Regions from separate parts of the Geodermatophilus sp. SYSU D00079 genome, predicted to be linked through region 1. Evidence: riboswitches for the same ligand, from Rfam matches in the RefSeq annotation. Region 1 holds a riboswitch; each other region holds the start of a gene.
The links. A riboswitch is a leader RNA that binds a small molecule or an ion and turns the genes downstream of it on or off. The one in region 1 is predicted to bind S-adenosylmethionine.
Positions count from the first base shown of each region.

Region 2: linked by a shared signal. The riboswitch ahead of ACI79E_RS20345 (aminotransferase class V-fold PLP-dependent enzyme) and the one ahead of thrC (threonine synthase) in region 1 are both predicted to bind S-adenosylmethionine.
Region 3: linked by a shared signal. The riboswitch ahead of ACI79E_RS21785 (GNAT family N-acetyltransferase) and the one ahead of thrC (threonine synthase) in region 1 are both predicted to bind S-adenosylmethionine.

Region 1 covers NZ_JBJGZS010000001.1:261,987-272,373, forward strand. Annotated here, with positions in the region: gene ACI79E_RS01315 (ArgE/DapE family deacylase) at 1-149, shown strand, start outside; gene ACI79E_RS01320 (HD domain-containing protein) at 146-778, shown strand; gene ACI79E_RS01325 (DUF4031 domain-containing protein) at 744-1,025, opposite strand; gene ACI79E_RS01330 (Gfo/Idh/MocA family protein) at 1,063-2,058, shown strand; gene ACI79E_RS01335 (DUF72 domain-containing protein) at 2,055-2,870, opposite strand; gene ACI79E_RS01340 (VOC family protein) at 2,896-3,273, shown strand; gene groL (chaperonin GroEL) at 3,513-5,141, opposite strand; gene ACI79E_RS01350 (cold-shock protein) at 5,415-5,615, opposite strand; gene thrC (threonine synthase) at 5,817-7,118, opposite strand; SAM riboswitch class I at 7,131-7,259, opposite strand; gene ACI79E_RS01360 (HAD family phosphatase) at 7,320-8,141, shown strand; gene ACI79E_RS01365 (ABC transporter permease) at 8,184-9,098, opposite strand; gene ACI79E_RS01370 (alpha/beta fold hydrolase) at 9,095-10,387, opposite strand, start outside.
Region 2 covers NZ_JBJGZS010000034.1:2,588-12,974, reverse strand. Annotated here, with positions in the region: gene ACI79E_RS20395 (response regulator) at 1-321, shown strand, start outside; gene ACI79E_RS20390 (Rieske 2Fe-2S domain-containing protein) at 570-1,664, shown strand; gene ACI79E_RS20385 (alpha/beta hydrolase) at 1,661-2,365, shown strand; gene ACI79E_RS20380 (muconolactone Delta-isomerase family protein) at 2,389-2,664, shown strand; gene ACI79E_RS20375 (hypothetical protein) at 2,664-2,858, shown strand; gene ligA (protocatechuate 4,5-dioxygenase subunit alpha) at 2,848-3,219, shown strand; gene ACI79E_RS20365 (class III extradiol dioxygenase subunit beta) at 3,212-4,069, shown strand; gene ACI79E_RS20360 (cysteine dioxygenase) at 4,191-4,724, opposite strand; gene ACI79E_RS20355 (NADPH-dependent FMN reductase) at 4,867-5,367, opposite strand; gene ACI79E_RS20350 (LLM class flavin-dependent oxidoreductase) at 5,364-6,464, opposite strand; SAM riboswitch class IV at 6,692-6,807, shown strand; gene ACI79E_RS20345 (aminotransferase class V-fold PLP-dependent enzyme) at 6,841-8,208, shown strand; gene ACI79E_RS20340 (DUF1684 domain-containing protein) at 8,412-9,227, shown strand; gene ACI79E_RS20335 (LLM class flavin-dependent oxidoreductase) at 9,224-10,387, shown strand, end outside.
Region 3 covers NZ_JBJGZS010000046.1:3,158-13,544, reverse strand. Annotated here, with positions in the region: gene ACI79E_RS21800 (ABC transporter substrate-binding protein) at 1-517, opposite strand, end outside; gene ACI79E_RS21795 (amino acid ABC transporter ATP-binding protein) at 609-1,400, opposite strand; gene ACI79E_RS21790 (amino acid ABC transporter permease) at 1,397-2,374, opposite strand; gene ACI79E_RS21785 (GNAT family N-acetyltransferase) at 2,371-2,904, opposite strand; SAM riboswitch class IV at 3,232-3,343, opposite strand; gene ACI79E_RS21780 (putative leader peptide) at 3,416-3,520, shown strand; gene ACI79E_RS21775 (FAD/NAD(P)-binding protein) at 3,562-5,496, shown strand; gene ACI79E_RS21770 (Chromate resistance protein ChrB) at 5,541-6,032, shown strand; gene ACI79E_RS21765 (chromate resistance protein ChrB domain-containing protein) at 6,029-6,460, shown strand; gene chrA (chromate efflux transporter) at 6,475-7,848, shown strand; gene ACI79E_RS21755 (SDR family oxidoreductase) at 7,943-8,797, shown strand; gene ACI79E_RS21750 (Na+/H+ antiporter) at 8,822-10,387, opposite strand, start outside.

The sequences.
Region 1 (10,387 bases):
ACGCCGGCGCGGGCATCCCGACGCTGCACTACGGCCCCGGCGACCTGCACCTGGCCCACGGGCCGCTGGAGCGGGTGCCGATCGCCGAGCTGGTCACCGCGGCGCGGGCGTTCGCCCTGCTCACCGTGCGCAGCTGCGGGGCGGCATGAGCCTCGTCGGCTTCGAGGCGTGGACGCCGCTGGCCGGCGACTCCCCCACCTCGCGCACCGAGTGGGCCGCCGTCGTCGCCGCCTGGGGCGAGCCGCACCGCCGGTACCACGACCTCGCGCACCTGGCCGCCGTCCTCGGGCTGGTCGGTGAGCTCGCCGGGTCGGCCGCCGACCCGGACGCCGTCCGGCTGGCCGCCTGGTACCACGACGTGGTCTACGACCCCACCCGCGCCGACAACGAGCAGGTCAGCGCCGAGCGGGCCCGGGCCGGGCTGCGCGGGCTGGTGCCCGGGGAGCGGGTCGAGGAGGTGGCCCGGCTGGTGCTGCTGACCGCCGGGCACGACCCCGCGCCCGACGACGCCAACGGCGCGGTGCTCTGCGACGCCGACCTCGCGGTGCTGGCCGGGCCGCCGGAGTCCTACGCCGCCTACGCCTCGGCGGTGCGCGAGGAGTACGGGCACCTGTCCGACGCCGAGTTCACCGCCGGGCGCACCGCCGTCCTGGAGCACCTGCTGGCGCTGCCGCAGCTCTACCGGCTGCCGGCCGTCGCCGCGGAGTGGACCCCGCGCGCCCGCGCGAACCTGACCGCCGAGCTCACCCTGCTGAGGAGGCGCGCGGCGTCTTCCTGAGCCGCAGGCCGGCGCCGGCCAGGCGGGACAGCAGCTCCCGGCACCCGACCGGCAGCGCCCCGGCGGCCACGGCGACGTCGTAGAGCTCCTGGGGGACGTCGTAGTGGTCGCCCTGGAACGCCCGCCGCGGGATGCCCAGCTCGGCGGCGACGAACGCGTGCAGCTCCTCGTAGGAGACGTCGCTGACCAGGTGCGACCACAGCCGGCCGCGCCAGTGCCACACGGGGGTGTCGATCAGCACGGCCACGGCGCGAGTCTCCCCCGCCCCCGCTAGCGTCGCGCGGGTGACCGACGAGATCCGCTGGGGCATCGTGGGGCCCGGCCGCATCGCCGAGAGCGTCCTGCCCGACTTCGCGCACGTCCCCGGTGCGCGGCCGGTCGCGGTCGCCTCCCGCTCGGCCGACCGCGCGGCGGCGTTCGCCCGACGGCACGGGCTGGAGCGCGCGCACGGCTCCTACGCCGACATCCTCACCGACCCGGACGTCGACGTCCTGTACGTGGCGACGCCGCACCCGCAGCACCACGCGATCGCGCTGGCCGCCCTCGACGCCGGCAAGGCCCTGCTGGTGGAGAAGGCCTTCACCGCCACCACCGCGGGGGCCGCCGAGGTCGTCGACCGGGCCCGGGAGCGGGGCGTCTTCGTCATGGAGGCGATGTGGACCCGCTTCCAGCCAGCCGTGGTGCGGGTGCGGGAGCTGGTGGCCGACGGCGCCATCGGCGAGGTGCGCTCGGTGCAGGCCGACCTGGGCGTGGCCCGCGACTACGACCCCCTGGACCGGCTGTTCGCCCTGGAGCTGGGCGGCGGCGCGCTGCTGGACCTCGGCGTCTACGTCGTCTCGTTCGCGCAGATGCTGCTCGGCGCCCCCGACACCGTGCACGTCGCCGGCTCGCTGTTCCCGACCGGTGCCGACGCCGAGGCGGCGCTGCTGCTGGGCTACGAGGACGGCCGCACCGCCACGCTCACGACCTCGCTGCGCCACCCGACACCCGGCCAGGCCCGCGTCTTCGGGACCACCGGCTGGATCGACGTCCTCCCCCGGTTCCACCACCCCCGGACGATCGTGCTGCACCGCACCGGCGCGGAGCCGGAGACCATCACCCGGCCACCGACCGGCATCGGCTACGCGCACGAGCTCGTCGAGGTGACGGAGTGCCTGCGGGCCGGCCGCACGGAGAGCGCGGTCATGCCCCTGGCCGACACGCTGGCGGTGCAGGCGGTGCTCGGCCAGGCGGCCGACCGGCTGGGCATCCGGCACGCCGAGGACCGCTCCGTCCTCTAGGCCGGCGTGGGCAGGCCCGGCGTCCGCTGGGCGGGGTCCCAGGCCGCGCCCAGGGCCTGCTCGGCGGTGGGCACCCGGGTCGGCGTCCCCCCGGCCCGGCGGACCGCCTCGGCGAAGTGGACGGCGTCGATCGGAGCCGCCCCGCCGGGGTCGTTGTTGAAGTACACGAGCACGTCCTCGTGCGGTGCCCAGGTGGCGGCCAGGCGGTCGGCCCACAGCTGCAGCGTGCGCGGCCGGTAGCGCCAGTCCTCCACGCCGGTGTGGAACCGCAGGTAGCCCCAGTCGGTGGTCCGCCAGAGCGGCGTGACCGGCTGCTCGTCGCGGTCGGCCCAGCACAGCGCGGCCCCGTAGCGCTCCAGCAGGGCGCGGACCTCGTCGGTCCACCAGCTCTCGTGCCGCGGCTCGACGGCGACCCGGGTGCCGGCGGGGAACTGCGCGAGGCACTCCCGCAGCAGCTCCGCGTCGGCCTTCAGCGTCGGCGGGAGCTGCAGCAGGACCGTGTCCAGCCGGTGCTCCAGGCCCTCGGCGCGCGCCATGAGCCGGGCGACGGGCTCCTCCGGCTCGCGCAGCCGCTTGATGTGGGTGAGGAACCGGCTGGCCTTGACCGCCCAGCGGAAGTCCGGCGGGGTGCGCTCGCGCCAGGCGACGAAGGTGGCGTGCTCGGGCAGCCGGTAGAAGGCGTTGTTGCTCTCGACGGTCGCGAAGAACCGGGCGTAGTGCTCCAGCCACAGCCGCTGGGGCAGCTTCGGCGGGTAGAAGCGCCCCCGCCAGTCGCGGTACTGCCAGCCCGAGGTCCCGATCACCACCGCCACGGACGGCCGCCTACCCTGCGCGGTCATGGCCGACGCACCCGCCCGATTCAAGGACCTCTGCCTCGACGCCCTCGACCACCAGGCGCAGGCCGACTGGTGGTGCGCCGCCCTCGGGTACGTGCGCCTGACCGACCTGCAGCCCGGCGACTACCAGGCACCGCGGCCGGCGGAGTGGCCGGTGCCGATCGTCGACCCCGCCGGCGCGGGGCCGGTCATCTGGCTCAACCCGGTGCCCGAGGCCAAGGCGGTCAAGAACCGCATGCACCTGGACGTCGTCGGCGACACCGCGGCACTCCTGTCCGCCGGCGCCACGCTCGTGCGGGCCAAGGACGAGGAGGTCGCGTGGGACGTGCTCGCCGACCCCGAGGGCAACGAGTTCTGCTGCTTCGCCCCCGTGGACTGAGGCCGCCGCCCCGTCGAGATCGCCGGATCTCGCACGCGCCGGGCCGCCGGACGGTGCGAGATGCGGTGATCTCGACAGGGAGCCGGCAGAGGCCCGGACGCCGACAGGGGCGGCCCCGCGGAGTGCGGGACCGCCCCTGCCGGGCAGTGCTGGTGGTGCTCACGCGAGGGACCTGAAACGGCCCCTCTGCAGGGTCCCGCGCCGAACGTGCGAGGCGCGGGGGGCAGAGGGGTCCTTCGTCAGAAGTCCATGCCGCCCATGCCGCCGTCGGCGCCCGGCATGGCCGGGGCGGCCTTCTCCGGCTTGTCGGCGATGACGGCCTCGGTGGTGAGGAAGAGCGCCGCGATGGAGGCGGCGTTCTGCAGCGCCGAGCGGGTCACCTTGGCGGGGTCGATGATCCCGTTGGCGACCAGGTCCACGTACTCGCCGGAGGCGGCGTTGAGGCCCCAGCCGGTGTCGGAGTTGCGGACCTTCTCCGCGACGACGCCACCCTCGAGGCCGGCGTTGACGGCGATCTGCTTCAGCGGCGCCTCGAGCGCGACGCGCACGATGTTGGCGCCGGTGGCCTCGTCACCCTCGAGCTCGAGCTTGTCGAACGCGACGGCGGTGGCCTGCGCCAGGGCGACGCCACCACCGGCGACGATGCCCTCCTCGACGGCGGCCTTGGCGTTGCGCACCGCGTCCTCGATGCGGTGCTTGCGCTCCTTGAGCTCGACCTCGGTCGCGGCACCGGCCTTGATGACGGCGACGCCACCGGCCAGCTTGGCCAGGCGCTCCTGCAGCTTCTCGCGGTCGTAGTCGGAGTCCGACTTCTCGATCTCGGCGCGGATCTGGTTCACCCGACCGGCGATCTGGTCGCTGTCACCGGCACCCTCGACGATCGTCGTCTCGTCCTTGGTGACGACGACCTTGCGGGCGCGGCCGAGCAGCTCGAGACCGGCGGACTCCAGCTTGAGGCCGACCTCCTCGCTGATGACCTGGCCACCGGTGAGGATGGCGATGTCGGTCAGCATGGCCTTGCGGCGGTCACCGAAGCCGGGGGCCTTGACCGCGAGGGACTTGAAGGTGCCGCGGATCTTGTTGACCACCAGGGTCGCCAGGGCCTCGCCCTCGACGTCCTCGGCGATGATCGCCAGCGGCTTGCCCGACTGCATGACCTTCTCCAGCAGCGGGAGCAGGTCCTTCACCGAGCTGATCTTGCTGTTGACGACGAGCACGTACGGGTCGTCGAGGACGGCCTCCATGCGCTCGGCGTCGGTGACGAAGTAGGGCGAGATGTAGCCCTTGTCGAAGCGCATGCCCTCGGTGAGCTCGAGCTCGAGGCCGAAGGTGTTGCTCTCCTCGACGGTGATGACGCCTTCCTTGCCGACCTTGTCCATCGCCTCGGCGATGAGCTCGCCGATGGCCGGGTCAGCGGCGGAGATCGACGCGGTGGCGGCGATCTGCTCCTTGGTCTCGACGTCCTTGGCGGTCGAGAGCAGGTACTCGGTGACCGACTCGACGGCCTTCTCGATGCCCTTCTTCAGGGCCATGGGGTTCGCGCCGGCGGCGACGTTGCGCAGACCCTCGCGGACGAGCGCCTGGGCGAGCACGGTGGCGGTGGTGGTGCCGTCACCGGCGACGTCGTCGGTCTTCTTGGCGACCTCCTTGACCAGCTCGGCGCCGATCTTCTCCCACGGGTCCTCGAGCTCGATCTCCTTGGCGATGCTCACACCATCGTTGGTGATGGTGGGGGCACCCCACTTCTTCTCGAGGACGACGTTGCGGCCCTTGGGGCCGAGGGTCACCTTGACGGCGTCGGCGAGGGTGTTCATGCCCCGCTCGAGGCCGCGGCGAGCCTCTTCCTCGAAGGCGATCATCTTGGCCATGTGGTGATGTCCTCCATGCATGGATCGCTGCACGGCCGGGTTCGGCGCCCGCGACGGACGACACCGGTGGTGCGGGCACTCCGTCGGCCCGCGCACCAGCGCCTCACCGCATCCGACCTGATTGGCACTCGGCACTGTCGAGTGCCAACCAGGAGTCTGGCACTCGCCCCTGCCGAGTGCAAGAACGGGTGGGCAGACAGCGGGTGTTCCCGGGGACGACGGAGGCCCGGCCCCCCGAGGGGGACCGGGCCTCCGTGTGCCCTGCGGTGGTTCTCAGGCGACGCGGACGGCGTCGGCCTGCGGACCCTTCTCGCCCTGGACGACCTCGAAGGTGACCCGCTGGCCCTCGTCGAGGCTCTTGTACCCGTCCATCTGGATGGCCGAGTAGTGGACGAAGACGTCCTGGCCGCCGTCGACGGCGATGAAGCCGAAGCCCTTCTCGGCGTTGAACCACTTCACGGTGCCCTGTGCCACGTGTGCTCCCACGTTTCGTGCGTGCGGACGACGCCAGCCGTTCCGGCGCCGGGTCTAGCTCTTCCGCCCGTCGGACACGAACGTGGAACTGGAACCGCGGGAGAACGTACAGCACAAAAGGCGTGGTGAGAGCAAACTCACGCACACGCCACCCCGGATCGGGGGACACCCACCGACCGGATCGACGCCGAGCCTACCCGGTCACCCGATGAGGCCCGCGGCCCGCACCGACCGCAGCGAGGGCTCCACGACGTGCGTGGGGCCCACCACCGGCTCGAGCGGGTCGAGGGTCTTGAGGCCCTCGCCGGTGTTGAGGACGACGGTCTCCTTCGCCGGGTCCAGCCGGCCGTCCTCGACCAGCTGGCGCAGCACCGCGACGGTCACCCCGCCGGCGGTCTCGGCGAAGACCCCGGTGGTGCGGGCCAGGTCGCGGATGCCCTGGACGATCTGCTCGTCGCCGACCCGGCCCACCGCCCCGCCGGTGCGGCGGATGGCGTCGAGGGCGTAGGGGCCGTCGGCGGGGTTGCCGATGTTGAGCGACTTCGCGATCCCGGTCGGCTTCACCGGCTTGACGACGTCCCACCCGTTGTCGAACGCGGTGGCGATCGGGTCGCAGCCGGCCGACTGGGCACCGAAGATCGTCCACTCGGTGGCCTCGACGATGCCGGCGGCGGTGAGCTCGCGGAACGCCTTGTCCACCTTGGTCAGCAGCGACCCGGAGGCCATGGGGATGACCACCTGGGCCGGGATCCGCCAGCCGAGCTGCTCGGCGATCTCGTAGCCCATCGTCTTGGAGCCCTCGGCGTAGTAGGGCCGCACGTTCTGGTTGACGAAGGCGGTGTCCTCGAACTCGTCGGTCTCGGCGAGCTCGCTGGTGAGCCGGTTGACGTCGTCGTAGGAGCCCTCGACGGCGACCAGCGTCTGGCCGTAGACCGCGGACTGGACGACCTTGCCCGGCTCCAGGTCGGCGGGGATGAAGACGAACGAGGGCAGCCCGACGCGGGCGGCGTGCGCGGCGACGGAGTTGGCCAGGTTGCCGGTGGAGGCGGCGGCGATCTTGGTGTAGCCCAGGCCCTTGGCGGCGGTGGCGGCCAGGCTGACCACGCGGTCCTTGAACGAGTGCGTGGGGTTGGCCGAGTCGTCCTTCACCCAGAGCCCACCGGTGAGGCCCAGCTCGGCGGCCAGCCGGTCGGCGCGGACCAGCGGGGTCAGGCCCGGGTCCAGGGAGACGCGCGAGGCCGGGTCGTGGCCCACCGGCAGCAGCGCGACGTAGCGCCAGATGTTCTGCGGGCCGGCCTCGATCTGCTCCCGGGTCACCGCCCGCATGACCGCCGGGTCGTAGTCGACCTCCAGCGGGCCGAAGCACTCGGCGCAGGCGTGCTCGGCGATCAGGCCGAAGGTGGCACCGCAGTTGCGACACACCAGCCCGCGGGCGGGGTTCGGCGGGACGGGCCCACCGGCGGACGAGTCGGCCTGGACGGAACCGGGAGCGGTCAGGGTCATGCGACGACTACCTCCTCATCTTCCCCACCCCGGGCCGTCGAGCCGGGTGGGACGGAATTGGCACCTTCCGCTGCGCGGACGCGCAGGCGGCGGTTGCCGGGGCTTCGTCGGGCCGTGTCCCTCTGCCCCTCTGGATGAGTGGAACGCCGTCGACTGTACCCAGGTGGGCCGCGTCGCAGTGGTCCGGGCCAGGATGGGCCGGTGAGCACGCGCGTCGTCTACACCGACCTCGACGGCACGATGGTCGGGCCGCGGGGCTCGTTCTGGCACACGGCCGGCCGGGACCTCACCGCCACCCCGGCCGCCGCGCTGCTCGACCTGCACCGCGCCGGGGTCGAGCTGGTGCTGGTCAGCGGCCGGACCTACGAGCAGGTCGTGGAGGCGGCGCGGATCTTCGCGGCCGACGGCGCGATCGCCGAACTGGGCTCGGTGGTCAGCTGGGACGCCGGGCGCAGCGTGCACCACCTCACCGGCGACCTGCCCGAGCGGTACGCCGGGCGGGCGCCGGTCGACGTGATGGAGGAGCTGGGCGTCGTCGACACGCTGTTGGCCCGCCACGCCGGCCGGCTGGAGTGGCACGCCCCCTGGCACACGACCCACCGGACCGACGCGCTGCTGCGGGGGCGGGTCGACCCCCTCGCCGTGGACGCCGAGCTGGCCGAGCTGGGGGCCGGCTGGCTGACGCTGAACGACAACGGCTCGATCCCGGCGACGGCCCGGATGACCCTCGCCCCCGAGGCGCTGCCGCCGCGGGTCTACCACCTGATGCCGCGCGGCATCTCCAAGGGCGCGGCGATCGCCTGGGACCTCGAGCGCCGCGGCCTCACCCCCGCCGACGCGGTGGCGATCGGCGACAGCGTGAGCGACCTGGAGATGGCGCCGGCGGTGCAGCGGCTGTGGATCACCGCGAACGGGGCCACGGTCGACGGGATGGCCGACCTGCTGGCCGCCGTCCCCAACGTGACCGTGACCGACGCGCCCATGGGCGAGGGCTGGGCCCAGGCCGTGCGCGCCTCGCTGTGAGTGGAGTGCCACCGGCGCGTTCCCCGCGCCGTGGCACCCCACTCAGGAGGTGACGTCGCGGCGGGCGAAGTGGCGGAACGCCAGCGCGGTGAACACCGCCGCGTAGACCAGCGACTGGACGACCCCGCGGAACAGGTCCCCGGAGTCGACCGGGGTCTGCAGCAGGTCGGTCCAGGCAAACTCCTCCGCGGTGGGGAACCAGTCGCGGATCGAGCCCAACTGCTCCACCTGGTCGAGGATCGCGAAGACGAACATCGTGAACACCGCGCCGCCGACGGCGGCCAGCGGCGCGTCGGTGATCGTGGAGAACCAGAACGCCAGGGTGCCCACGACCAGCAGGTGGACGGCGAGGTAGCCGACCATGCCGGCCAGTCGCAGCAGCCCCTCCCCCTGCGGCAGGGTCACCCCGACCGGGGTCTGGATGGCCTCGAACCCGAAGGCGATGCCCCCGGCGACGAGCCCGACCAGCACGAGGGTCAGCAGCGCGCCGACGGACAGCACCAGCGCCGCGTACCACTTCTGCCGGAGCAGCCGCAGGCGCGGCACCGGGGTGGCCAGCGTGTACCGCAGCGACCCCCACTGCGCCTCGGCGGCCACGGTGTCGCCGAAGAACAGCGCGTAGACGACGACCAGGAAGAAGCTCGTCGTCGCGAACAGCACGAACAGGGTGAAGTTCAGCCCGCTGGAGGTGGCGACGTCGACCAGGTTGAGCCGGTTGTTCTCCGCGGCCTCCTCGCTGGCGCCCAGCTGCAGCGCGGCGATGAGGATCAGCGGCAGCGCCACCATCAGCGCGAAGACGCCCATGGTGCGCCGGCGCTTGAACTGCCGGCGCAGCTCGACCGACAGCCGCAGGGTGCGCTCCGGCCGGTAGCCGGCCACCGCGCCCGTCGGCTGCACGTGCCCCTCGGCCGGGACCGTCGACCGGCTCAGGCCCTCCGCGGCCCGCTGCGTCGTCATGACTCCCCCACCAGCGCCAGGAAGGCGTCCTCGAGCCGACGGCGCGGCGTGAACTGGTCGACCTCGATGCCCTCGGCCACGAGTGCCTGCAGCGCCCGCGCCCGGCTGGTGCCGTCGAGCTCGGCCACCAGCCCCTCGTCGGTGCGGCCGGCGCTCACGCCGGGCAGCCCCTCGAGGACCGCGATCGCGCGGTCGGTGTCGGCGTCGTCGGCCAGGCCGACGAGCACCGCGCCACCGACGCCGACGATCTCCTCGACCGTCCCCTGGGCGATCTTCTGCCCCTTGGCCATGACGACGACGTGGCTGCAGGTCTGCTCGATCTCGCTGAGCAGGTGGCTGGAGACGATCACCGTGCGCCCGGTCGCGGCGTAGGAGCGCAGCACCTCGCGCATCGCGTGGATCTGGGGCGGGTCCAGCCCGTTGGTCGGCTCGTCGAGCACCAGCAGGTCGGGCAGGCCGAGCATCGCCTGGGCGATCGCCACCCGCTGGCGCATGCCCTGGCTGTAGCGGCGGACCGGGCGGTCGATGGCCGCGCCGAGGCCGGCGACCTCGATCGCCTCCTCCATGTGCGCGTCCTCGGCCGGCCGGCCGGTCGCCGCCCAGTACAGCCGCAGGTTGTCCCGGCCGGACAGGTGCGGCTGCAGCCCCGTGCCCTCCACGAAGGAGCCCAGCCGGGAGAGGACGGGGGCGCCGGGGCCGGCGGCGTGCCCGAAGATGCTGATCCGCCCCTCGGTCGGCCGGATCAGGCCCATGAGCATCCGCAGCGACGTCGTCTTGCCGGCGCCGTTGGGGCCGAGCAGGCCCAGAACCTGGCCGCGGCGCACCTCGAAGGAGAGGTCGCGGACGGCGACGAAGCCGTCCTTGTAGGCCTTGGTGACGCCGGTGAACCGCAGCGGCACGTCCTCGCCGTCGGGCTCGACGGCCGAGACGCGGCGGCGCCGGCGGCGGCCCCACAGCACCGCCGCGGCCCAGCCGAGCAGGCCCAGGGCCGCCAGCACGCCCAGCAGGACCCACCAGCGGGACGTGCCGGCCGCCCCCTCGGCTCGCGCCTCGACCTGCGGGACATCGAGCGCGGCGCCGTCCCCGCCGGCCAGCGCGACGGAGTACACGGTGGACTCCGCCGGCAGGGCGAAGGCCTGGTCGGTGGAGGAGACCACCAGGCGCATCGTGTGCCCGGCCTCGAAGCGGTGCACGATCCCCGGCAGGGTCACCGGCACGGTGGTGGGTGCCGTGGGGTCGGCCGAGAGGCCGGTCAGCGCCAGCGGCGCGACCAGGCCCGACGGCAGCGT
Region 2 (10,387 bases), on a different contig from region 1:
GCCGACCCCGCGGAGGTGGCGACGGCGATCACCGCGGCCGCCGCCGGCGAGGTGCACCTGGACTCCGCGGTGGCCCGGCAGCTGGCCCGCCGGATGGCCGCGCCCCAGGCCGGGCTCACCTCGCTGACCGCCCGGGAGCGGGAGATCCTGGCGCTGGTCGCGCAGGGCCACTCCAACCGCGACATCGCCGACGAGCTGGTGATCAGCGAGCGCACCGCGCGCACCCACGTGAGCAACGTGCTGAGCAAGCTGCAGCTGTCCAGCCGCACCCAGGCCGCGCTGCTCGCCATCCGCGAGGGGCTCATCCCGCCACCGGGCTGACCTGCACGGACACCGGCGGGGCGGGCCCGGGCGAGGCGTACGACACATGACGTAGGCGCGGCGGGCGAACGCGGTCGGAGCGAAGCTGTCATCGAGCCGATCCGCCCGACTCCGGCGATCCTTAACGTCAGTGTGTGTGCGGTCACCCCCGGTTCCGCCGCCGGGGTGGGGCGTCCCGGTGTCCAGTCCCTGACCGGACCGCCCGACGTCGCACCCCCGATCCGCCCTCTCGAGTCAAGGAGTCCGCGATGGCAGCCAACCCCATCGTCATGAACGGCTGGTACATCGGCGCCTGGTCCGACGAGGTCAGCCGCACGCTGATGCAGCGCTGGATCTGTGGCCGCCCCGTGTGCTTCTACCGGCTGTCCGACGGCAGCGCGAACGCCATCGAGGACCGCTGCCCGCACCGCCGCTACCCGCTGTCGCTGGGCCGGCTCGACGACGACGTCATCACCTGCAACTACCACGGCTACAAGATCGACGGCTCCGGCCAGTGCGTCGGCGTCGCGGAGCAGCCGGACATGCCCAAGGGCGCCACGGTGCACCGCTTCCCGGTCGTCGAGCGCTACGGCATCGTCTGGATCTGGCCCGGTGACCCGGACAAGGCCGACCCGGCCGACATCCCCGACGTCTCCTGGCTCGAGGACCCGAACTGGACCCACGTGCAGGGCTCGGTCGGCCTCAAGGGCCGCCAGGTGCTGCTCGTGGAGAACCTGCTCGACCTGACCCACGAGACGTTCCTGCACCCGACCTCCATCGGCAACGCCGCGGTCGCCGCCACCCCGATCGACGTGATCGGCGAGGGCAACAGGGTCTCCTTCGTCCGCCACATGATCGACATCGAGGCCCCGCCCTTCTACCGGTCCTCGATGGGCGTGACGACGAACATCGACCGCTGGCAGGACGGCGACTTCTACGCGCCGGGCATCTTCATCCTCAACATCCGGATCGCCCCGACCGGCACCGAGGAGCCCGAGGGCTTCCACATGAAGGTCATCTACGGCATGACCCCGGAGACCGAGACCACCACGCACGACTTCTTCGCCCTGGGCCGCGACTACAAGATCGACGACCAGGAGCTGTCGGACTTCCAGCTCAAGCAGCAGCTCGCGGTCATGAAGGAGGACGTCGACGCCCTGGAGATCCAGGAGAAGATGGTCGCCACCGACCCCGGGATGATCGAGTCCTCGATCCGCTCCGACGTCGCGGGCATCCGCGGCCGCCGCCTGCTGGAGAAGATGGCCAAGGCCGAGGCCGCCGCCCGCGGGGAGGTCCCGGCCCGCCCGGCGCGCCCCGCCCGGCCGGTCGCCGCCGCCCAGCCGGAGCCGGCGGGTCAGGCATGAGCACCTTCGTCCTGGTCCACGGGGCCTGGCACGGCGGCTGGTGCTGGGACCGGGTGGCCCCGCTGCTGCGCGCGGCCGGCCACGAGGTGCACGCCCCGACGCTGACCGGGCTGTCCGAGCGCGCCCACCTGCTGTCCCCGCTGGTGGGGCTGGACACCCACGTCGAGGACGTCGTCCGGCTGATCGACACCTTCCAGCTGCGTGACGTCGTCCTGGTCGGGCACAGCTACGCGGGCCAGATCGTCACCGCGGTCGCCGACCGCCGGCCCGACGCGGTGGCCAAGCGGGTCTACCTCGACGCGTTCGTCGGCTCCGACGGCGAGGCCGCCCGCGACCTGCTGCCCGAGCAGGTGGAGCACCACTGGGCGGAGTCGGCCGCCGAGCAGGGCTTCGGCTGGCTGGTGCCGGTCCGCAAGCTCTCGGTGCTCGGCGTGACCGAGCAGGCCGACGTCGACTGGCTGACGCCCAAGCTCACCCCGCACCCGTGGAAGACCTACCTGGACCGGCTGGACCTCACCGGCGCCGTCGACGGCGTCCCCGCGGCCTTCGTCGAGTGCGTCACCTGGATGCGCGTGTTCCAGGCGCAGGCCGAGCGCGCCCGCGAGCGCGGTTGGCCGGTGCACGAGCTGGACACCGGTCACGAGGCGATGGTCACCGCCCCCAAGGCGCTGGCCGACGTCCTGCTCGAGCTCGCCCGCTGACCCCCACACGACAGGAGACCACCGTGGAGTTCCTCGTCCGCGCCGAGAACCGCCTGCCCCCGGAGACCCCGGCGGAGCGGCGGGAGGAGCTGCGCTCCGGAGAGCGGGCCCGTGCCATGGAGCTGCGGGAGGCGGGCGTCCTCAAGCGGTTGTGGCGGGTGCCCGGCCGCACCGGGTGGATCGGGCTCTTCGAGGCCCCCGACCCCGCCGCCCTGCACGACGCGCTGGTGTCCCTGCCCATGTCGCCGTGGCTCGACGTGCACGTCGAGGCGCTGGCCCAGCACCCGCAGGAGCGGTGATGACCACCGCGACGGGTGAGGCCGGGCCCGCCCGGCAGCTGCGGATCACCTTCCGCCAGTACGACGGTGAGATGCTCGGCACCTGCTGGTGTGGTCGCACCAGGACCAGCCCGCACCCGCGGCCGCTGTGGGAGTGGCTCGACGACCACGAGCACCTCCCCGGCCACGAACAGGAGGCGACCGATGAGCACTGACACCCCGGTCGGCAGGTTCGACCTGCCGGGGACCCCGGTCTTCGACGGCCAGACCAGCCGGCGTGGCTTCCGGATGAACAAGCTGTTCATGAGCCTGCGCTCGGCGGAGGCGCGGGAGCGCTTCCTCGCCGACGAGGCCGCCTACTGCGACGAGTACCGGCTGAGCCCGGAGCAGAAGCAGGCCGTCCTCGACCGCGACTGGCAGGCGATGATCGACCTGGGCGGCAGCATCTTCTACGTCTACAAGCTGGCCATGATGGACGGCCGGTCGATGCAGTACCTGGGTGGTGTCTTCAGCGGCATGACCGAGGAGGAGTTCGTGGCGGCGATGCGAGCGGGAGGACGGCGCAACGATGGCTGAGGTGATCTGGGGCCTGGCGACGTCGCACGTCCCGTCGATCGGGGCCGCGATGGACCGCGGCAAGACCGAGGACCCCAACTGGAAGGGCCTCTTCGACGGTTACGCCCCGGCGCGGGAGTGGCTGGCAGAGCACGAGCCGGACGTCGCGATCGTCATCTACAACGACCACGCCAACGGCATCGACCTCGACATCGTCCCCACCTTCGGGATCGGCACCGCCGAGCGGTACGAGGTGGCCGACGAGGGCTTCGGCAAGCGCCCCGTCCCCGACGTCGTCGGTGACCCGGAGCTGTCGCTGCACCTGCTCGAGAGCCTGGTGGACGACGGCTTCGACCTCACCGTCTTCCAGGAGCTGGACGTCGACCACGGGTTCACCGTGCCGCTGTCGGTCTGGACGCCGGACCCGGGCGAGGCCTGGCCCTGCCCGGTGATCCCGCTGCTGGTCAACGTCATCCAGTACCCGCAGCCGACCGCCGCCCGCTGCTACGCCCTCGGGCAGGCCCTGGGCCGGGCGATCCGCAGCTACCCGAAGGACGTCAAGGTCGCCGTGCTCGGCACCGGCGGGATGTCCCACCAGCTGGCCGGCGCGCGGGCGGGGTTCATCAACCCCGAGTTCGACCACATGTTCCTCGAGGCCATCGAGAAGGACCCGGCCAAGCTCACGACGCTGACCCGCCAGGACTACATCCGCGAGGCCGGCTCCGAGGGCATCGAGATGATCATGTGGCTGATCATGCGCGGCGCGATGAACGAGCAGGTGACCAAGGTGCACTCGCACTACTTCGTGCCGGCGTCCAACACCGCCGCGGCGATCGCGCTGTTCGACAACCGGGTGCCGCAACCGGCCTGAGCAAGGACCCCGTCCCCCTCACGCCTCGCAGGCTCGGCGTGAGCCTCCGGACGGGGCCGTACCGACGGGCCGTACCGCTCCTCCGTCGAGCGGTACGGCCCGTCGGCGTCCCAGGCGCCGGTCACCAGTCGACGCCGGCCCGCTCCGTGCCGATCCGGACCAGGCCACCCCGGTCCACCCGGTAGGTGTTCATGACGGTCAGCCGCGGGCTGTAGACGTGCACGCTCAGCGCGGGCTCGGTCCCGGTGTTGGTCACCCGGTGCACGTGGTGCGCGCCGAAGGGGCGCACCCGGCCGGCCGAGAGCCGGGTGGCGTCGGGCAGGGCCCCCACCTCCTCGTCCAGCGTGCCCCGGACGACGGCGAACGCGCCGGCCGAGCCGCCGTGGTCGTGCAGGCCCGTGCCCTGCCCGGGCAGCCAGGTCAGCAGCCACACCTGGGCGGCGGCCAGCTCCGGGTGCAGTGACGGGTCGAGGACGTCGGCGGCCAGGGCGGGGTCGAGCAGGTGGGTCCACCGGCTCCGGGTGCGGTACTCCACCAGCGCCGACCAGCGGTGCTCGGCGGTGGCGAGGGCCGCGGCCAGGGCGGCGGCGCCGGTGCGGCGGCGGGTGGGGTCGGTGCCCGGACGGCGGGCAGGGGACAGCAGGGATCGCGACACGAGGGGTCTCCTGGAGGGGGTGCGGGGATGGGCGCCGGGGTCAGCGGCGGCGACATCGCGCGCTGGACACGCGCAGCAGGTCCACCGCGACGCGGCGGGTCAGCCGCACCGCGCGCCTCCCGACCCCGGTGAGGACCCCACGTCAGCCGCGCCGCGCGGTGCGGGCGGCGTCGACCTGCGGGCGCGCCGCGGCCAGCCAGGCGTCCAGCGGTGCCGGGTCGTCCCAGGACCCCTCCAGCAGGTACAGCCCGCGGGTCGGCGTGGTCGCGCCGAGCTCGACGAGCACCGGCTTGAGCAGCAGCTCCGGCGCGAGTGCGTGCGTGGGCCCGCCGCCCAGCATCAGCGGGACGGCGACGACGCCGGCGAGGTCGCCGGTGCCGATCTGGTCGAGGAACAGCTTGAGCAGGCCGGTGTAGGTCGCCTTGTAGGTGGGGCTGGCGACGACGGCGACCTCGGCCGCGCGCACCGCGGCGACCGCCTCGGCCACGGCCGGGTCGCCCCAGCCGAGCAGCCCCGCCCCGAGGTCGATGACGTCGACGACGAGGTCCGGCGGTGCACCGGTCAGCCGCTCGACGACCAGCTCGGCGGCGGCCCGGGTGCGGGAGCGGGGCTTGGGGTTGCCGACGACGGCGACGGTGGTCATGCCGCGGCCGCGTCGCGCTTCGCGACCTCCTCGCGCACCAGCGGGAGGACGTACCGGCCGACGTCGATGGCGTCGCCGAGCAGGTCGTAGCCGCGCATCGAGATGATGTCGACGCCGAGGTCGACGTAGTCCAGCAGCGCCCGGGCCACCGTCTCGGGGGTGCCGACCAGCGCGTTGGAGTTGCCCGCCCCGCCGGTGGCCCGCGCGGTCGGCGTCCACAGCGCCCGGTCGAACCGCTCACCGCGGGCGGCGATCTCCAGCAGCCGCTGCGAGCCGGTGTTCTCGGGCCCGGTCAGCGGGTGCCGGCGCGAGATCGGCTGCCGTCCACCGGCGGTGCGGGCGGTGATCCGGTCGACGGTGCGGTACGCCTTCTCCCAGGCCAGCTCCTCGGTCGGGGCGATGATCGGCCGGAAGGCCACCTGGATCCGCGGCATCGTCGTCCGCCCCGCCGCGCGGGCCGCCGCGTGCACCCGCTCGATCTGGGCCGCGGTCTCGGCCAGCGGCTCGCCCCACAGCGCGAAGACGTCGGCCTCGGCCCCGCCGGCGGCGTAGGCGGCCTCCGACGAGCCGCCGAAGGAGACGTCGGGGCGGGGCTGCTGCACCGGGAAGGTGTCGCTCACGAAGTCGGCGAAGCGGTAGTGCTCGCCGTCCCAGTCGAAGGGCTCGCGCGAGGTCCAGGCCTTCTTGACGATCTGGATGTACTCGCGGGTGCGGCCGTAGCGCTGGTCCTTGGGGAGGTAGTCGCCCTCGCGCTGCTGCTCGGCGTCGGTGCCGCCGGTGATGAAGTGCACGGTCAGCCGGCCGTCGCCGATCTGGTCGAGCGTGGCGAAGGTCTTGGCGGCGAAGGTCGGGTAGCTGACGTTGGGCCGGTGGGCGAGTAGCACCTGCAGCCGCTCGGTGTGTGAGAGCAGGTACGCGGCCGCGGCGGAGGGCTCGGGGGCGCCGGAGCCGTAGGCGAACAGCACGCGGTCCCACCCCCAGTCCTCGTGGGCGCGGCCCAGGCGCAGCGTGAACTCCTTGTCGAAGCTCGCGCCGGAGCGGGGGGTGGTCTCGGATCCGTCGTTGGTGGCGGCGATGCCCAGGAACTCGATCGGCATGGTGGTCCTCACGTGGTGGGGCGGCCGCGCGCACGGCGCGGCCGGGGAGGGGTCGGGAGGGCGCCGTCAGCGACAGGTGGCCGACCAAACCCGCCCGAGGTCGACGTGGACCCGCCGGACCAGCCGCGGGGCGGCTGCGGGGGCGGTCGACCGGCTGGGCACGGCGATATCTCTACCATCTCGATCGGGTTTGACGGGAATGCGGGTGCCGTGTCACGCTCCCGGCAGGTCAAGAGTGCCAGCGACAAGCCCCGGCTCGCTGGCCGGCAACCCTTCCTCCGCGATGGGGTGCCCCGGGTGACGACCTGGCGGGTGTGCCGACCGGCGCCCGCAAGCGCGGACCCCGTAGCCGGGTCCCCGAACCGAGGAGGCCTGCGTGACCGGCGCCGTCCTGTCCCGTCCCGTCGTCCCCGCCGCGCCGGAGCGGCCGCTGCTGCCCGTGGTCGGTGCGACGACCGGGGTCCCGCTGGTCCCCGCGGGAACGGCCCGCTACGTCAACCTGGACACCGCGGCGAGCACCCCCGCGCTGGTCGCCGTCGCCGACCGGGTGGCCGAGGCCCTGCCGCTCTACGCCAGCGTGCACCGCGGCGCCGGCTACCTCTCGCAGGTGTCGACGGCGCTGTACGAGTCCGCCCGCGACACCGTCGCCCGCTTCGTCGGCGCCCGCCCCGACGACGTCTGCGTGCTCACCCGCAACACCACCGACGCGCTCAACCTGCTGGCCGCGTCCGTCCCGGCCGGGGAGCGGGTGCTGGTGCTCGACTGCGAGCACCACGCCGACCTGCTGCCCTGGCAGCGCCGGGGGGACACCACCGTGCTCCCCACCCGGTCGACGGTTCCCGCGACGCTGCGCGAGCTGGCCGCGGAGCTCGCCGCGCGGCCCCACGCCCTCGTGGCGGTCACGGGCGCGTCCAACGTCACCGGCGAGGCGCTGCCGCTGGCCGACGTCGTCGAGCTGGCGCACGCCGCCGGCGCCCGGGTGGTCGTGGACGGCGCCCAGCTGGTGCCGCACCGCCGGTTCTCCCTCGCCGCGTCCGGCGCGGACCACGTCGCACTCTCCGGGCACAAGCTGTACGCGCCCTACGGCACCGGGGCGCTGGTCGGTCGCCGTGACTGGCTGGACGCCGCCCCCGCGCACCTGGCCGGCGGCGGTGCGGTGCACGAGGTCACCGTCGAGGAGACGCGGTGGGCCGCGGCGCCGCACCGGCACGAGGGCGGGTCGCCCAACGTGCTGGGCGCGGTCGCGCTGGCCGCGGCCTGCGACGCGCTGACGGAGCTGCCCGACGGTGCCCTGGAGGCGCACGAGCTGGCGCTGCGGGCCCGGCTGGAGGCCGGCCTCGACGCGCTCCCCGGCGTGCGGCGGCTGCGCATCTGGCCGGACTCGGCCACGCCCACCGGTGTCGTGTCGTTCACCGTCGAGGGCGCCGACCCCGGGCTGGTGGCCGCCGTCCTCTCGGCCGAGCACGGCGTCGGCGTCCGGGACGGCCGGTTCTGCGCCCACCCGCTGCTGCAGCGGCTCGGCGTGCCCGAGGGCGCGCTGCGCGCCAGCGTCGGCGTCGCCACCACCGCGGACGACGTCGACCGGCTGCTCGCCGGCCTCGCCGCCTTCCGGGCCGGCGGGCCGGCGGTGCGCTACGCGGTGCGCGAGGGCCGGTGGCAGCCGGCCGACGACCCGCGGCCGCTGGCCGGGGCCGACCTGCGCGCCGTCGCCCGGGGCGCCGGCTGCGGCGGGGCGGCGCGGTGACCGGGTCAGCCGGCCAGGACGACGGTGCGCAGCTCGTGACAGCCCGTCCACCCCGGTGGCGGGCAGCGTCCGCGGCTCCGTGTCCGACGTCGCCACCGAGAAGCTCAGCGACGTGCTCCGAGGTGGGTACTCCTAGGGCGGCGCCGCCCACCGGCGACCGCCCCGGACCCGCCCCCGTCCGACTCCGCCCGACCAGGAGGACCATGACCACCGTCGCCACCCCCACCGACACGTTCGCCCGCGACTGGGCCGACTGGCACCGCGCGCACGAGGCCGCCCGCGCCGACCCGCACGGCTTCCTGGCCGTCACCGGGCTGCACTGGCTGACCGCCGAGCCGCAGCGCGTCCCCGGCGCCCCGGGCGCCTGGTCGACCGGTCCCCGCGGGGTCGTCGTGACCCTGCAGGAGGGCGAGGAGCTGACCGTCGACGGCGTGCCGCTGCACGGGGAGCACGGATTCGGCGTCCTCCCCGAACGGGGCGGGGTCACCGCCACCGCCGGCGAGGCCGTGGTCGAGGTGGCCCGGCGAGGCGGGCGCGACGTCGTCCGGCCCCGCCACCCCGACCACCCGCTGCGGGTGCGCTACACCGGCACGCCCACGTTCGACCCCGACCCCCGGTGGGTCGCCGAGGGCCGCTACGTGCCCTTCGACGAGCCCCGGCCGACGACCGTCGGTGCCGCCGTCCCCGGCCTCGAGCACGTCTACGACGCCCCGGGCGCCGTCGAGTTCGCACTCGCCGGGCGCCCGCTGCGCCTCACCGCCTTCAACGGCGCCGCGCCCGGCAGCCTGTTCGTGCTCTTCACCGACGAGACCTCCGGCGTCACCACCTACGCCGCGAACCGGTCGCTGGCGCTGGCCGCCCCCGACGCCGAGGGCCGGGTCGTGCTCGACTTCAACCGCGCGGTCAACCTGCCGTGCGCCTACACCGACTTCGCCACCTGCCCGCTGCCGCCGGCGGAGAACCGGCTGCCCATCGCGGTCGAGGCCGGCGAGCAGATCCCGTTGGAGCGCCGCGCATGAGCGACCTGCACCCTGCCCGCCTGCACCTGGCCGTCGCCCTGGACGGCGCCGGCTGGCACCCCGCCGCCTGGCGCGAGCCCGACGCCCGGCCGGCCGAGCTGTTCACACCCGGCTACTGGGTCGACCTCGTCCGGGAGGCCCAGCGGGGGCTGCTGGACCTCGTCACCTTCGAGGACGGCCTGTCGCTGCAGTCGACCGACCGCGACGGCTCCGACGACCGCACCGACCAGGTCCGCGGCCGGCTGGACGCCGTGCAGGTGGCCGCCCGCGTCGCGCCGGTCACCGAGGGCATCGGGCTGGTCCCGACCGCGGTGGTCACGCACACCGAGCCCTTCCACCTGTCGAAGGCGATCGCCACCCTCGACTACGTGAGCACCGGCCGGGCCGGCGTCCGGGTCAAGGTGGGCAGCAGCCCCGCCGAGGCGGCGCACTTCGGCCGGCGCACCCTGCCGCCACTGGGCAGCGTCGACCCGCGCGACCCCGCCGTGCAGGCCGCCCTGCGGGAGCTGTTCGACGAGGCCGCCGACTGGGTCGAGGTGGTCCGCCGGCTCTGGGACAGCTGGGAGGACGACGCGGAGATCCGCGACGCCGCGACCGGCCGCTTCGTCGACCGCGCCAAGCTGCACCCCGTCGACTTCACCGGCCGCTGGTTCGCCGTCCGCGGCCCGTCGATCACGCCGCGGCCGCCGCAGGGCCAGCCTGTGGTCGCCGCGCTGGCCCACCAGGCGATCCCGTTCGACCTGGTCGGGCGCAGCGCCGACGTCGGCTTCGTGACGCCGCGGGACGCGGCCGACGCCACCGCGATCGTGGCCGAGATCCGGCGCGCCCAGGACGCGGCGGGGCGGTCGGGGGAGACGGTGCACGTCTTCGGCGACCTCGTGGTGTTCCTGGACGACGACCCGGCAGCGGCCGCCGCCCGGCGCCGGCGGCTGGACGGCACGGCGGGCAGCGAGTACGTCAGCGACGCGAGGGTCTTCGCCGGGTCGCCCGCCCAGCTGGCCGACCTGCTGGAGGAGTGGCACGCCGCCGGCCTCACCGGGTTCCGGCTGCGCCCGGCGGCTGTGCCGCACGACCTGCTGCAGGTGACCCGCGGGCTGGTGCCCGAGCTGCAGCGCCGCGGCCGGTTCCGCACGGCGTACGAGGCGACGACGCTGCGCGGC
Region 3 (10,387 bases), on a different contig from region 1:
AGTCGAACAGCTGCAGCCGCTCGCTGTTGACCCCGACATTGCTGAACACCGCCTCGAGGTCGCCGCTCTGCAGGCCCAGGGGCCACTGCTCCCAGGCCACGTTGACCACCTCGAGCTCCAGGCCCAGGGACTCGGCGACCAGCGAGGCGATGTCGACCTCGCTGCCGACGACGGTGGCGTTGTCGTCGGCGAGGAAGCCCAGCGGCGGCTCACCGGCGCCGGCCACGCCGACGGTCAGCTTCCCGTCCTCGGCGACGTCGGCCGGCACCAGGGCGGCGGCGTCGGGGTCCTCGTCGGTGTGCACGCGGCCGGCCTGCTCCGGGCTGGTGTCCACCTCCAGGACGGTCGTGGTCCCGCCGGCCGCCTCGGCCGCCGCGGCGGTGTCGGCGCGCTGGTCGGCCTCGATCTCCGCGGAGCTGGTGCAGGCAGAGAGGAAGACGACGGTGGACAGGGTGAGCGCGGTCCGCAGCGGGAGCGCGACGGGCGGGCGGGCGGTGCGGGCACGGGTGCGGGTCATCGGGGTCTCCTGGGATCAGTGGTCGTGCGGTGACGGCCCCGCTGTACGGACCCGCGTCGAGCTCGCGAGGCGTGGGGGGCAGCGGGTTCCTTCACAGGACCCTCGCGAGGAAGGCGCGGGTCCGGTCGTGCTGCGGGTCGTCGAGGACCTGCTCGGGCGGTCCGGTCTCGACGATGCGGCCGGCGTCCATGAAGACCACCTGGTCGGCGGCCTTGCGGGCGAAGCCGATCTCGTGGGTGACCACGATCATCGTCGTCCCGGTGCGGGCGAGGTCCTCGATGACGCCGAGCACCTCGCCGACCAGCTCCGGGTCCAGCGCCGAGGTGGGCTCGTCGAACAGCAGGACGGCCGGTCGCATCGCCAGCGCGCGGGCGATCGCGACGCGCTGCTGCTGACCGCCGGAGAGCTGCCGCGGGTGGACGTCGGCCTTGTCGGCCAGACCCACCCGCGCCAGCAGCTCGCGGGCCTCGGCCTCGACCTCCCCGCGGCGGCGGCCCTGCGCGGACACCGGCGCCTCGACGACGTTCTCCAGCGCGGTGAGGTGCGGGAAGAGGTTGAACCCCTGGAACACGAAGCCGAAGCGGGTGCGCTGGCGCAGCAGGTCCTTCTCCTGGAGCTCGTGCAGCCGCTCGCCGTCCCGGTGGGCGCGGCGGCGGTAGCCGACGAGCTCGCCGTCGAGGGCGACGAAGCCGCGGTCGACCTTCTCCAGGTGGTTGATGCTGCGCAGCAGCGTGGACTTGCCGGAGCCCGACGGGCCCAGCACCACGGTGACGCTGCCGGGCTCGACGACCAGGTCCACGCCGTGCAGGACCTCCAGCGTGCCGAAGGACTTGTGCACCCCGTGCACCTCGACCCGGCCGGGCCGGACGGCCGCGGCGGTCACCGGGACCCCTCGCGGGCGCTGGAGACGCGGGCGAGACCGGCGGTCAGGTTGGCGCGCAGCCGCTGCAGCGGTGTCGGCGGCAGCGTGCGGACCGCACCCCGGGCGTAGTACCGCTCGACGTGGTACTGGACGACGGTGACCACCGTGGTCAGGACGACGTACCAGACGGCGGCCACGATGAGCATCGGGAGCACCCGCTGCGTGCGGCCGTAGATGACGCTGACGGTGTAGAAGAGCTCGCCGAGGGCCAGCACGTAGACGATCGAGGTGCCCTTGAACAGGCCGATGACCTCGTTGACCGCCGTCGGCACGATCGTGCGCATCGCCTGCGGCAGCACGATGCGGGTGGTCTGCCGACGACGCGGGATGCCGAGCGAGGCGGCGGCCTCCAGCTGCCCCTGGTCGACCGACAGGATGCCGGCGCGGACGATCTCGGCGGAGTAGGCGGCCTGGTGCAGGCCCAGGCCCAGGACGGCCGCGCCGAACTTGTCGATCAGCGAGAGGGTCTCGACGCTGGCGAACGACGGGCCGAACGGGATGCCGAAGTCCAGCGACTGGTACAGGTAGGCGAGGTTGTACCAGAGCAGCAGCTGCAGGATCAGCGGCACCGAGCGGAACACCCAGGTGTAGCCCCAGCTGACCGCCTGCAGCAGCGGCGAGCGGGACAGCCGCATGAGCGCCAGCACCGTGCCGAGCGCGAAGCCGAGGACGGCGGTGACCAGCGTCAGCTGGATCGTCGTCCAGACGCCGCGGACGATCGACTCCTCGGTGACGTAGGCCGCGACGACGTCCCACTCCCACCGCGGGTTGGTGACCAGCGAGCTGACCACCATCGCGAGCAGGACGGCGACGACGGCGGTGGCCACCCAGCGACCGGGGTGCCGGGCGGGCACCACCGTGAGCTGGTCGTAGGGCGTGCCGGTCGGCGGCGGTGCGGCGGTCTCCGCGGGCGGGCGGGGGACGACGGTGGTCATGCGGGGTCTCCCAGGGACTTCTCGAAGGCGTAGCCGAGCCGGCCGGGCGGCAGGGTGCGGAGGGTGGCCAGGTCGGTGGGGCGGGGGACGGCGGGGTCGAACAGCGGGGTCCAGCCGGCGGCCAGGTACAGCGCCTTGGCCTCCGGCTGGCGTGGGCCGGTGGTCAGGTACATGCGGGTGTGGCCGCGGGCGGCGGCGCGCGCCTCGAGCTCGGCCAGCACCCGCCGGGCCAGGCCGCGGCGGCGGTGGGCCGCGGCGGTCCACATCCGCTTGACCTCTGCGGTGCCGGGGTCGGCGTGCCGGCGGTAGGCGCCACCGGCGACGGGGGCGCCGTCCTCGAGCAGGAGGACGAGCTCGCCGTCGGGCGGGAGGAACTCCTCGGCGGGGAAGCGGGCCATCTCCTCGGCGGCCCCGCCGAACAGGTCGCCGTAGCGGGTGTCGTACTCGACGGTGAGCTCGGCGAACAGCGGTGCGGCCAGCGGGTCGTGCGGGTGGACGCGCACCACCTCCAGGCCGGTGGCGGTGGTCACCGGGCCACCTGCCCACGGTCGGTGCGGGCGCGGGACGGTCCGGCGCCGGGGTGGGGGGTGCGGGACATGCGGGTGCTCCCAGGGACGAGCGGACGGGGGTGCGCGGACACGCCGCCGGCACCGCGGGGAGGCGGTGGGCAGGAGCGGGCGGGACCGCGGGGACCGGCGGGAACCGGTCAGGAGGGGGAATGCGTCAGCGACAGAGCGCGCTGTCGGTACGCAGGAGGTCGACCGTCGGTCGGTCGACGAGGTCGGCCGAGAGGTCGCGCACGCTCGGCGTGCTGGTGGTGCTCACGGGGGCGTGCTCCTCGGTCAGAGCCCGGGAGGGCTGCGGACTTGCCGACGCGGGGTGCGTCGGCCAGGTCGTCACCCGGGGCACCCCGTCGCAGCGGAGGGTTGCCGGCCAGCGAGCCGGGGCTTGGTACTGGCACTCAGGACCCGGCCGGGACGATAGGCACCGAACGTCATATCCGTCAATCCCGATCGGTTTGGTAGACATTACGGGGACGCCGTGTCGACCGGGACGAGAGGAGCAGGCGTGATCCGATCGGAGCTCGCGCAGCGTCGGCACGTCGACCTGCTCCGCACCAGCAGCGCCCTGTGTCCGGAGGGCTGACCTCCCCGTCCCCCGTCCTCCCGGCACTGGAGCGCCCCCGCATGTCCCGTCCCGCCCCCCTCCGCGCCCCGGCGCTCGTCGTCGTCGGCGCCGGCCCCACCGCGATCGGCGTCCTCGAACGCCTCGTCGCCTCCGCGCCCGAGCTCTCCGGCGGCCGGCGCCTGCACGTCCACCTCGTCGACCCGTTCCCGCCCGGTGGGGGCCGCGTCTGGCGCGCCGAGCAGCCCGACCTGCTGTGGGCCAACTCGCTCGTCGGTGACGTCACCGTGCTGCCCGACCCGTCGGTCGTCGTCGACGGCCCGGTGGGGGAGGGCACCACGCTGTGGCAGTGGGTGTGCGACGTCGCCCGGCACCGCCCGGCCGACGACCCGGTCGGGCGTGAGGCGCGCCGGCTCGGCCCGGCGTCCTTCCCCTCCCGCCCGCTGGTCAACGCCTACCTGGGCTGGGTGCTCGACGCGGTGGTCGCCGCCGCCGCGCCCTGGGTGGACGTCCACCTGCACGCCACCCGCGTGCTCGACGTCACCACCCCCGCGGGCACCCGGGTGCGGCTGGCCGACGGCACGGAGCTCGCCGCCGACGCCGTCGTGCTGGCCCAGGGGCACCTCGACGCGCGGCCCACGGCGGCCGAGCGGTCGACGACGGAGCGCGCCGAGCGGCACGGCCTCACCTACGTGCCCACGGGCTACACCGCCGACCTGGACCTGTCCGCGCTGGCGCCGGGGGAGGACGTGCTGGTGCGCGGGGCGGGCCTGGCCTTCGTCGACCTCGTGGTGCTGCTGACCAGCGGCCGCGGGGGGCGGTTCACCCGGGACGACGACGGCCGGCTGCGCTACCACGCCTCCGGGCGGGAGCCGGTGCTGCACGTGGGCTCGCGGCGCGGCGTCCCCTACCGGTCCAAGCTCGGGTACCCGTGGGCCGGTCCGCCGGTGCCGCTGCGGTTCTTCACCCTGGCCGCCGTCGACGCGGCCTTCGATCCCTCCCGGCGGCTGGACCTGCGCACCGACCTCGCGCCGCTGATCGAGCGCGACCTGGCCTGGGCGCACTACACCGAGCTGTTCCGGGCCTTCCCCGAGCGCACCGCCGTGCCGTGGGAGGAGTTCGCCGAGGCGTACGCCGCGGCGGCCACCCCGGGCGCCGAGCGCGCGCTGGTCGCCCGGGCGGTGCCCGACCTGGCCGACCGGTTCGACCTCGCCGCGCTGGACCGCCCGCTGGCCGGCCGGTGGTTCGCCGATCCGGAGGAGCTGCAGGACGCGGTCCGCCGGCACGTGCGGGCCGACCTGGAGCGCGCCCACGACCCCCGGTTCAGCACCGACGCCGCGGTCTTCACCGCCCTGCTGCAGTGCCACGGCACCATCGCCGCGCTCGCCGCGGCGCGGCGGCTGACGCCCCGGTCGGAGTCCGAGGACCTTGCCGGCTGGTGGATGAACCTGTTCAGCTACCTCGCCAGCGGGCCGCCCGGCCCGCGGCTGGAGGAGCTGCTCGCGCTGTCGGAGGCGGGGCTGCTGCGCTTCCTCGGCGCCGGCGTCGAGGTGGTGCTGGACGAGGACGCCGGGGTCTTCCGCGCGCACTCCACCAGCTGCCCCGGGGTGGTCGAGGCCCGGGCCCTGGTGGAGGCCCGCGTGCCCTCGCCGGACGTGACCGCGACGCCGGACCCCGTGGTCACGGGCCTGCTGGGCCGCGGGGAGGGCTGCGAGCGGGTGCTGGCCGACCCCGGCGCCGCGGCCGGTGTCCGGGGCACCGGGCGGCTGGACGTCGACGTCGACCTGCGGCTGGTCACCGCGTCCGGGGAGCCGCACCCGACCATCCGCGCGGTCGGCTACTGGACCGCCGGCGCCCAGGTCGCGGCCTTCGCCCGCCCGCGCACCAACGCGCCGTTCTTCCGGCAGAACGACGCCCTCGCCCGGGACCTCTGGCGCACGCTGACCGGCGCCCGCGAGGAGCCGGCCGTCCCCGTCCTCGCGGCCGGGGCCGCCTGACGCCACCCCTCGACAAGGCGATGCAACCATGGTTGCATCGCCGTGTGCAGTCCCCGACGTCGCCGGCCGGTGAGTGGGTGCTGCTGTCCTACCGGCTGCCGCGGGAGCCCTCCGGCCCCCGGACGACGCTGTGGCGCCGGCTGCGGCGGCTCGGCGCGGTCCAGCTGTCCGACGGCCTGGTCGCCCTGCCCGCCGACGCTCGCACGCGCGAGCAGCTGGAGTGGCTCGCCGACGACGTCCTCGAGGCCGGCGGGACGGCGGGGCTGTGGGTGGCACGGCCGGGCAGCGCCGCCCAGGAGCGGGACCTCGCCGCCCGGATGGCCGCGGCGCGGGCGGAGGAGTACCGGGCGCTGGCGGCGGAGTGCCGGGCGGCGGCCGGCGCCGAGCCCGCCGAGCGGGCCCGGGCCCTGCGCCGGCTGCGCACGGAGTTCCGCGCCATCGGCCGGCGGGACTTCTTCCCGCCGGCCGAACGCGACGAGGCGGCGGCCGCACTGCAGGTCCTCGCCGCGACCGGCGACGTGGCGGTCACGCCGTGAGGTGGGCGACCCGCGCCGGGGTGCACATCGACCGCGCCGCCTGCGCGTGGCTGATCCGCCGGTTCCTCGACCCGCAGGCGGAGTTCGTCTTCGTCGCCGACCCCGCAGAGGTGCCCGCCGACGCCACCCCGTTCGACATGCGCGGGGTAGAGCTGGGCCACCACGGCGGCGACTGCTCGTTCGAGACGATCCTGCGGCGGTACGAGCTCACCGACCCGGTGCTGTGGCGGGTCGCCGAGGCCGTGCACGAGGCCGACCTGGACGACGGGCGGTTCGACGCGCCCGAGGCGCCGGGGCTCGACGTCCTCCTGCGCGGCCTGTCGATGACCGGCACCGACGAGCAGACCCTCGCCGTCGCCGGTCCGCTGTTCGACGGGCTGTACGAGTACCACCGCCGCCGCCTGCTGCTCGGCCGCGAGCCGGCCTGACCCCGAGGACGGACATGGACCCCGCGCCGCAGCTCCAGACGGTCGTCCCGTTCCGCACGGCCGTGCGGGCCTGGTTCCTGATCTCCCTGCAGACCTTCGGTGGGCCGGCCGGCCAGATCGCGGTCATGCAGCGCGCCCTGGTCGACGAGAAGCGCTGGATCGGCCAGAAGCGGTTCCTGCACGCCCTGAACTACTGCACGCTGCTGCCCGGCCCGGAGGCGCAGCAGCTGGCCACCTACGTCGGGTGGCTGCTGCACGGCACCCGCGGCGGCCTGGTCGCCGGCGGGCTGTTCGTCCTCCCGGGCGTCGTGGCACTGCTGGCGCTCTCGGGGGTCTACGTCGCGTTCGGCACGACGACCGTGGTCACCGCGGTGTTCGTCGGGCTCGCGGCCGCGGTGCTGGCCATCGTGGCGCAGGCCGTGGTGCGGGTGGCGAAGCGGGCCCTGGACAGCCGCGCCCTGGTGGTCGTCGCCGTGGCCGCGTTCCTCGCCCTGTCCCTGTTCGGTGTGCCGTTTCCCGTCGTCGTCGCGCTGGCCGGTGTCGCCGGCTGGGCGCTGGGCCGGTGGCGGCCGACGGCGCTGCCGCAGAGGCAGGCGGCCGAGGGCCCCGACGCCGGCCCGCCGCCGGTGGTCTCCGACGACGTGCTGCACCACGAGGCCCCCACCGCCCGGCGCACTCTGACGGTGCTGCTCGTCGGGCTGCTCGTGTGGGGCGTGCCGGTCGCGGCGGCTGCCCTGCTCACCGGCACGCACAGCGTCTTCACCCAGCAGGGCGTGTTCTTCTCCGGCGCCGCGGTGGTCACCTTCGGCGGCGCCTACGCCGTGCTGGCCTACGTCGCCCAGCAGGCGGTCCAGGTCTACGGCTGGCTGGGGCCACGGGAGATGGTCCGGGGCCTCGCGCTGGCCGAGACCACCCCCGGCCCGCTGATCATGGTGGTGCAGTTCGTGGCGTTCCTCGGCGCGTACCGGGCTCCGGGTGACCTGGACCCGTGGGTGGCCGCCGTCCTGGCGTCGCTGCTGGTCACCTGGGTGACGTTCGTGCCCAGCTTCCTGTTCGTCCTGCTCGGCGCCCCGTACATGGAGCGGCTGCGCGGCAACCGGTCGCTGTCGGCCGCGCTGGCCGGCATCACCGCCGCGGTCGTCGGCGTCATCGCGAACCTGGGCGTCTACTTCGCCGTCCACACGCTGTTCGCGCAGACCGTGGACGTCGACCGCGGGCCGCTGCACCTGGAGCTGCCCGAGCCGGGCACGCTGCGGCTGGTGCCCCTGGTCATCGCCCTGGTGGCCGCGGTGCTGCTGTTCCGCGTCAAGTGGTCGGTGCTGCGGACCCTCGGCGTCTGCGCGGCGCTGGGTCTGGCCGCCGGGCTGGCCGGCCTGCCGGTCGGGTGATCTCCCGCCCGGCGGGAACAGGGCTGCCGCCGGCCGGGTTCGCCGACGTGCAATGGCGCTCCCGCGCCATCCCGCCCACATCGGAGGACCCCGCATGTCGATCGTCGTCACCGGAGCCACCGGCCAGCTCGGCCGGCTGGTCGTGGAGGAGCTGCTCGCCCGGGGGCTCGCTCCCGGGGACGTCGTCGCCGGGGGGCGGGCGCTGGAGCGGATCGCCGACCTCGGCGAGCGCGGGGTGCGCACCGTGCACCTGGACTACGACGACCCGGCGACCCTGGACGCCGCGTTCGCCGCGGGTGACACCGTCCTGCTGGTCTCGGGGAGCCAGCCCGGGGCGCGGGTCGCCCAGCACCGGGCCGTGGTGGACGCCGCGGTGCGGGCCGGGGTCGCCCGGATCGCCTACACCAGCATCCTGGGCGCCGACGACACCCCGCTGCTGCTCGCCCCCGACCACCAGGCGACCGAGCAGGTGATCCGCGAGAGCGGCCTGCCCGCGACCCTGCTGCGCAACGGCTGGTACACCGAGAACTACGTCCCGCAGCTGCAGCAGGCGCGGGAGACCGGGGTCGTGGCCGCGAGCGTCGGCGACGGCCGGGTGGCCAGCGCGACGCGCGCCGACTACGCCGCCGCCATCGCCGCCGTGCTGGTCACCGAGGGGCACGAGGGCGCGGTGTACGAGCTCTCCGGCGACACGGCCTGGACCTTCGACGAGCTCGCCGCGGCCATCGGCGAGCTGCTCGGCCGCGAGGTCACCTACGTGCGGCGCTCGCCGGAGGAGCACCGTGCGGCGCTGCTGGCCGCCGGCCTGGACGAGGGCACCGCCGGGTTCGTGGTCGGGCTGGAGGGGGGCATCCGCGCCGGCGCGCTGGGCGCCACCAGCGGCGACCTGGCCAAGCTGGCCGGGCGCCCCAGCACCCCGCTGGTCGAGGGCCTGCGGCCCTTCGCCTGAGCCGCCGGCCGGGCCGGCCCGCCCTCAGCGGCGGGCCGGCAGGCGGCCCTCCTCGTGGTCGAGCTCGCGCTCCAGCCGGCGCAGCCCCTCGTCGGGCAGCCGGCCGACGTCCCGCCAGTGCAGCAGCTCCTCGCGCTGGGCGCCGAGGACGGCCCTGCGCACCCGCACCGCCGCCTCGTACTCCGGCGACAGGGGCACCTCGCCGCCCTCCGCGCCCTGCAGCACGTCCAGCCGCCGGCGGTAGCGGTCCAGGCGGGCCTGCAGCTGCGCCCGGATGGTCTCGATCGCGTCGTCGTCGAGGTGGTCGTGCTGCTCGGCGGCCAGCTCGTCCAGCCGCCGCAGACCCGCCTCCACCGAGGCCGCCCGCGCCTCGTTGCGCAGCCGGGCCTGGTCGGCCTCGTCGGCACGCAGGCCCAGTGCCCGCACCAGCGGGGCGAAGGTCAGCCCCTGGCCCACCAACGTGACCAGCACGGCGAGGAAGGCGCAGAACAGCAGCAGGTTGCGGTCGGGGAACGGCGCCCCCGTCTCGGTGGTCAGCGGCAGCGTGAAGATCGCCGCCAGGCTGATCACCCCGCGGGTGCCGGCCCAGCTGAGCACGATGATCTCCCGGCCGGTCAGCCGGGTCAGCGCGGTCCGCGGGTCGCCGTCCTGGCCGGCGAGGTCCTCGCCGCCCAGCCGGGTGTGCAGCGACTGCGGCAGGTGCTCGGTGAGCCACAGCCACAGCGGCCGCAGCAGCAGCACCACCCCGACGGTGATCAGCGACGCGGTCACGATCGTGCCGGTCGTGTACTGGTCCAGGCCCCGGATGACCGCGGGCAGCTGCTGGCCGATGAGCAGGAAGACGACCCCCTCGAGCAGGAAGTCGACCAGCCGCCAGACGGCGTCGGTCTGCAGGCGGGTCGCGCCGGTCGCCCAGACGGGGAAGTTGTGGCCGATGACGAGCCCCGCGACGACGACGGCCAGCACCCCGGAGACGTGCAGGCTCTCGGCCAGCAGGTAGGCCACGAACGGGGTAGCCAGCGAGATCGCGTTCGACGACAGCGGGTCCCGGCGCAGCTTGCGCAGCGGCCGGATGGCGTGGGCGATGAACACGCCGACCGCGACGCCGCCCGCGGCGACGACGACGAACTGCCCGAGCGCGGCGGGGGTGGAGAACCCGTCCCCCTGGGCGGCGGCGACCGCGACGGACAGGATGGTCAGGGCCGTGGCGTCGTTGAGCAGCCCCTCGCCCTGCACCAGGGTGATCAGCCGCGGCGGCAGGCCCACCCTGCGGCCGACGGCGAGCGCGGCGACCGGGTCGGGTGGCGCCACGGCCGCCCCGAGCGCGATGCCGGCCGCGAGGGTGGCGCCGGCGACGAACAGCTCGAAGCCGATGCCGATGACCACGGCCGTGGCGGTCACGAGCAGCACGGAGAGGCTGACCACCGTCCGGAGGTTGCGGCGGATCGCGGTCAGGGAGCTGTCGAGCGCGGCGCTGTAGAGCAGCGGTGGCAGCACCAGGGTCAGCACCAGGTGGGGGTCCAGCTCGATGTTCGGGCCGGGCAGGTAGGCGTAGGCGATGCCGACCAGGGTCAGCAGCGCCGCGGCCGG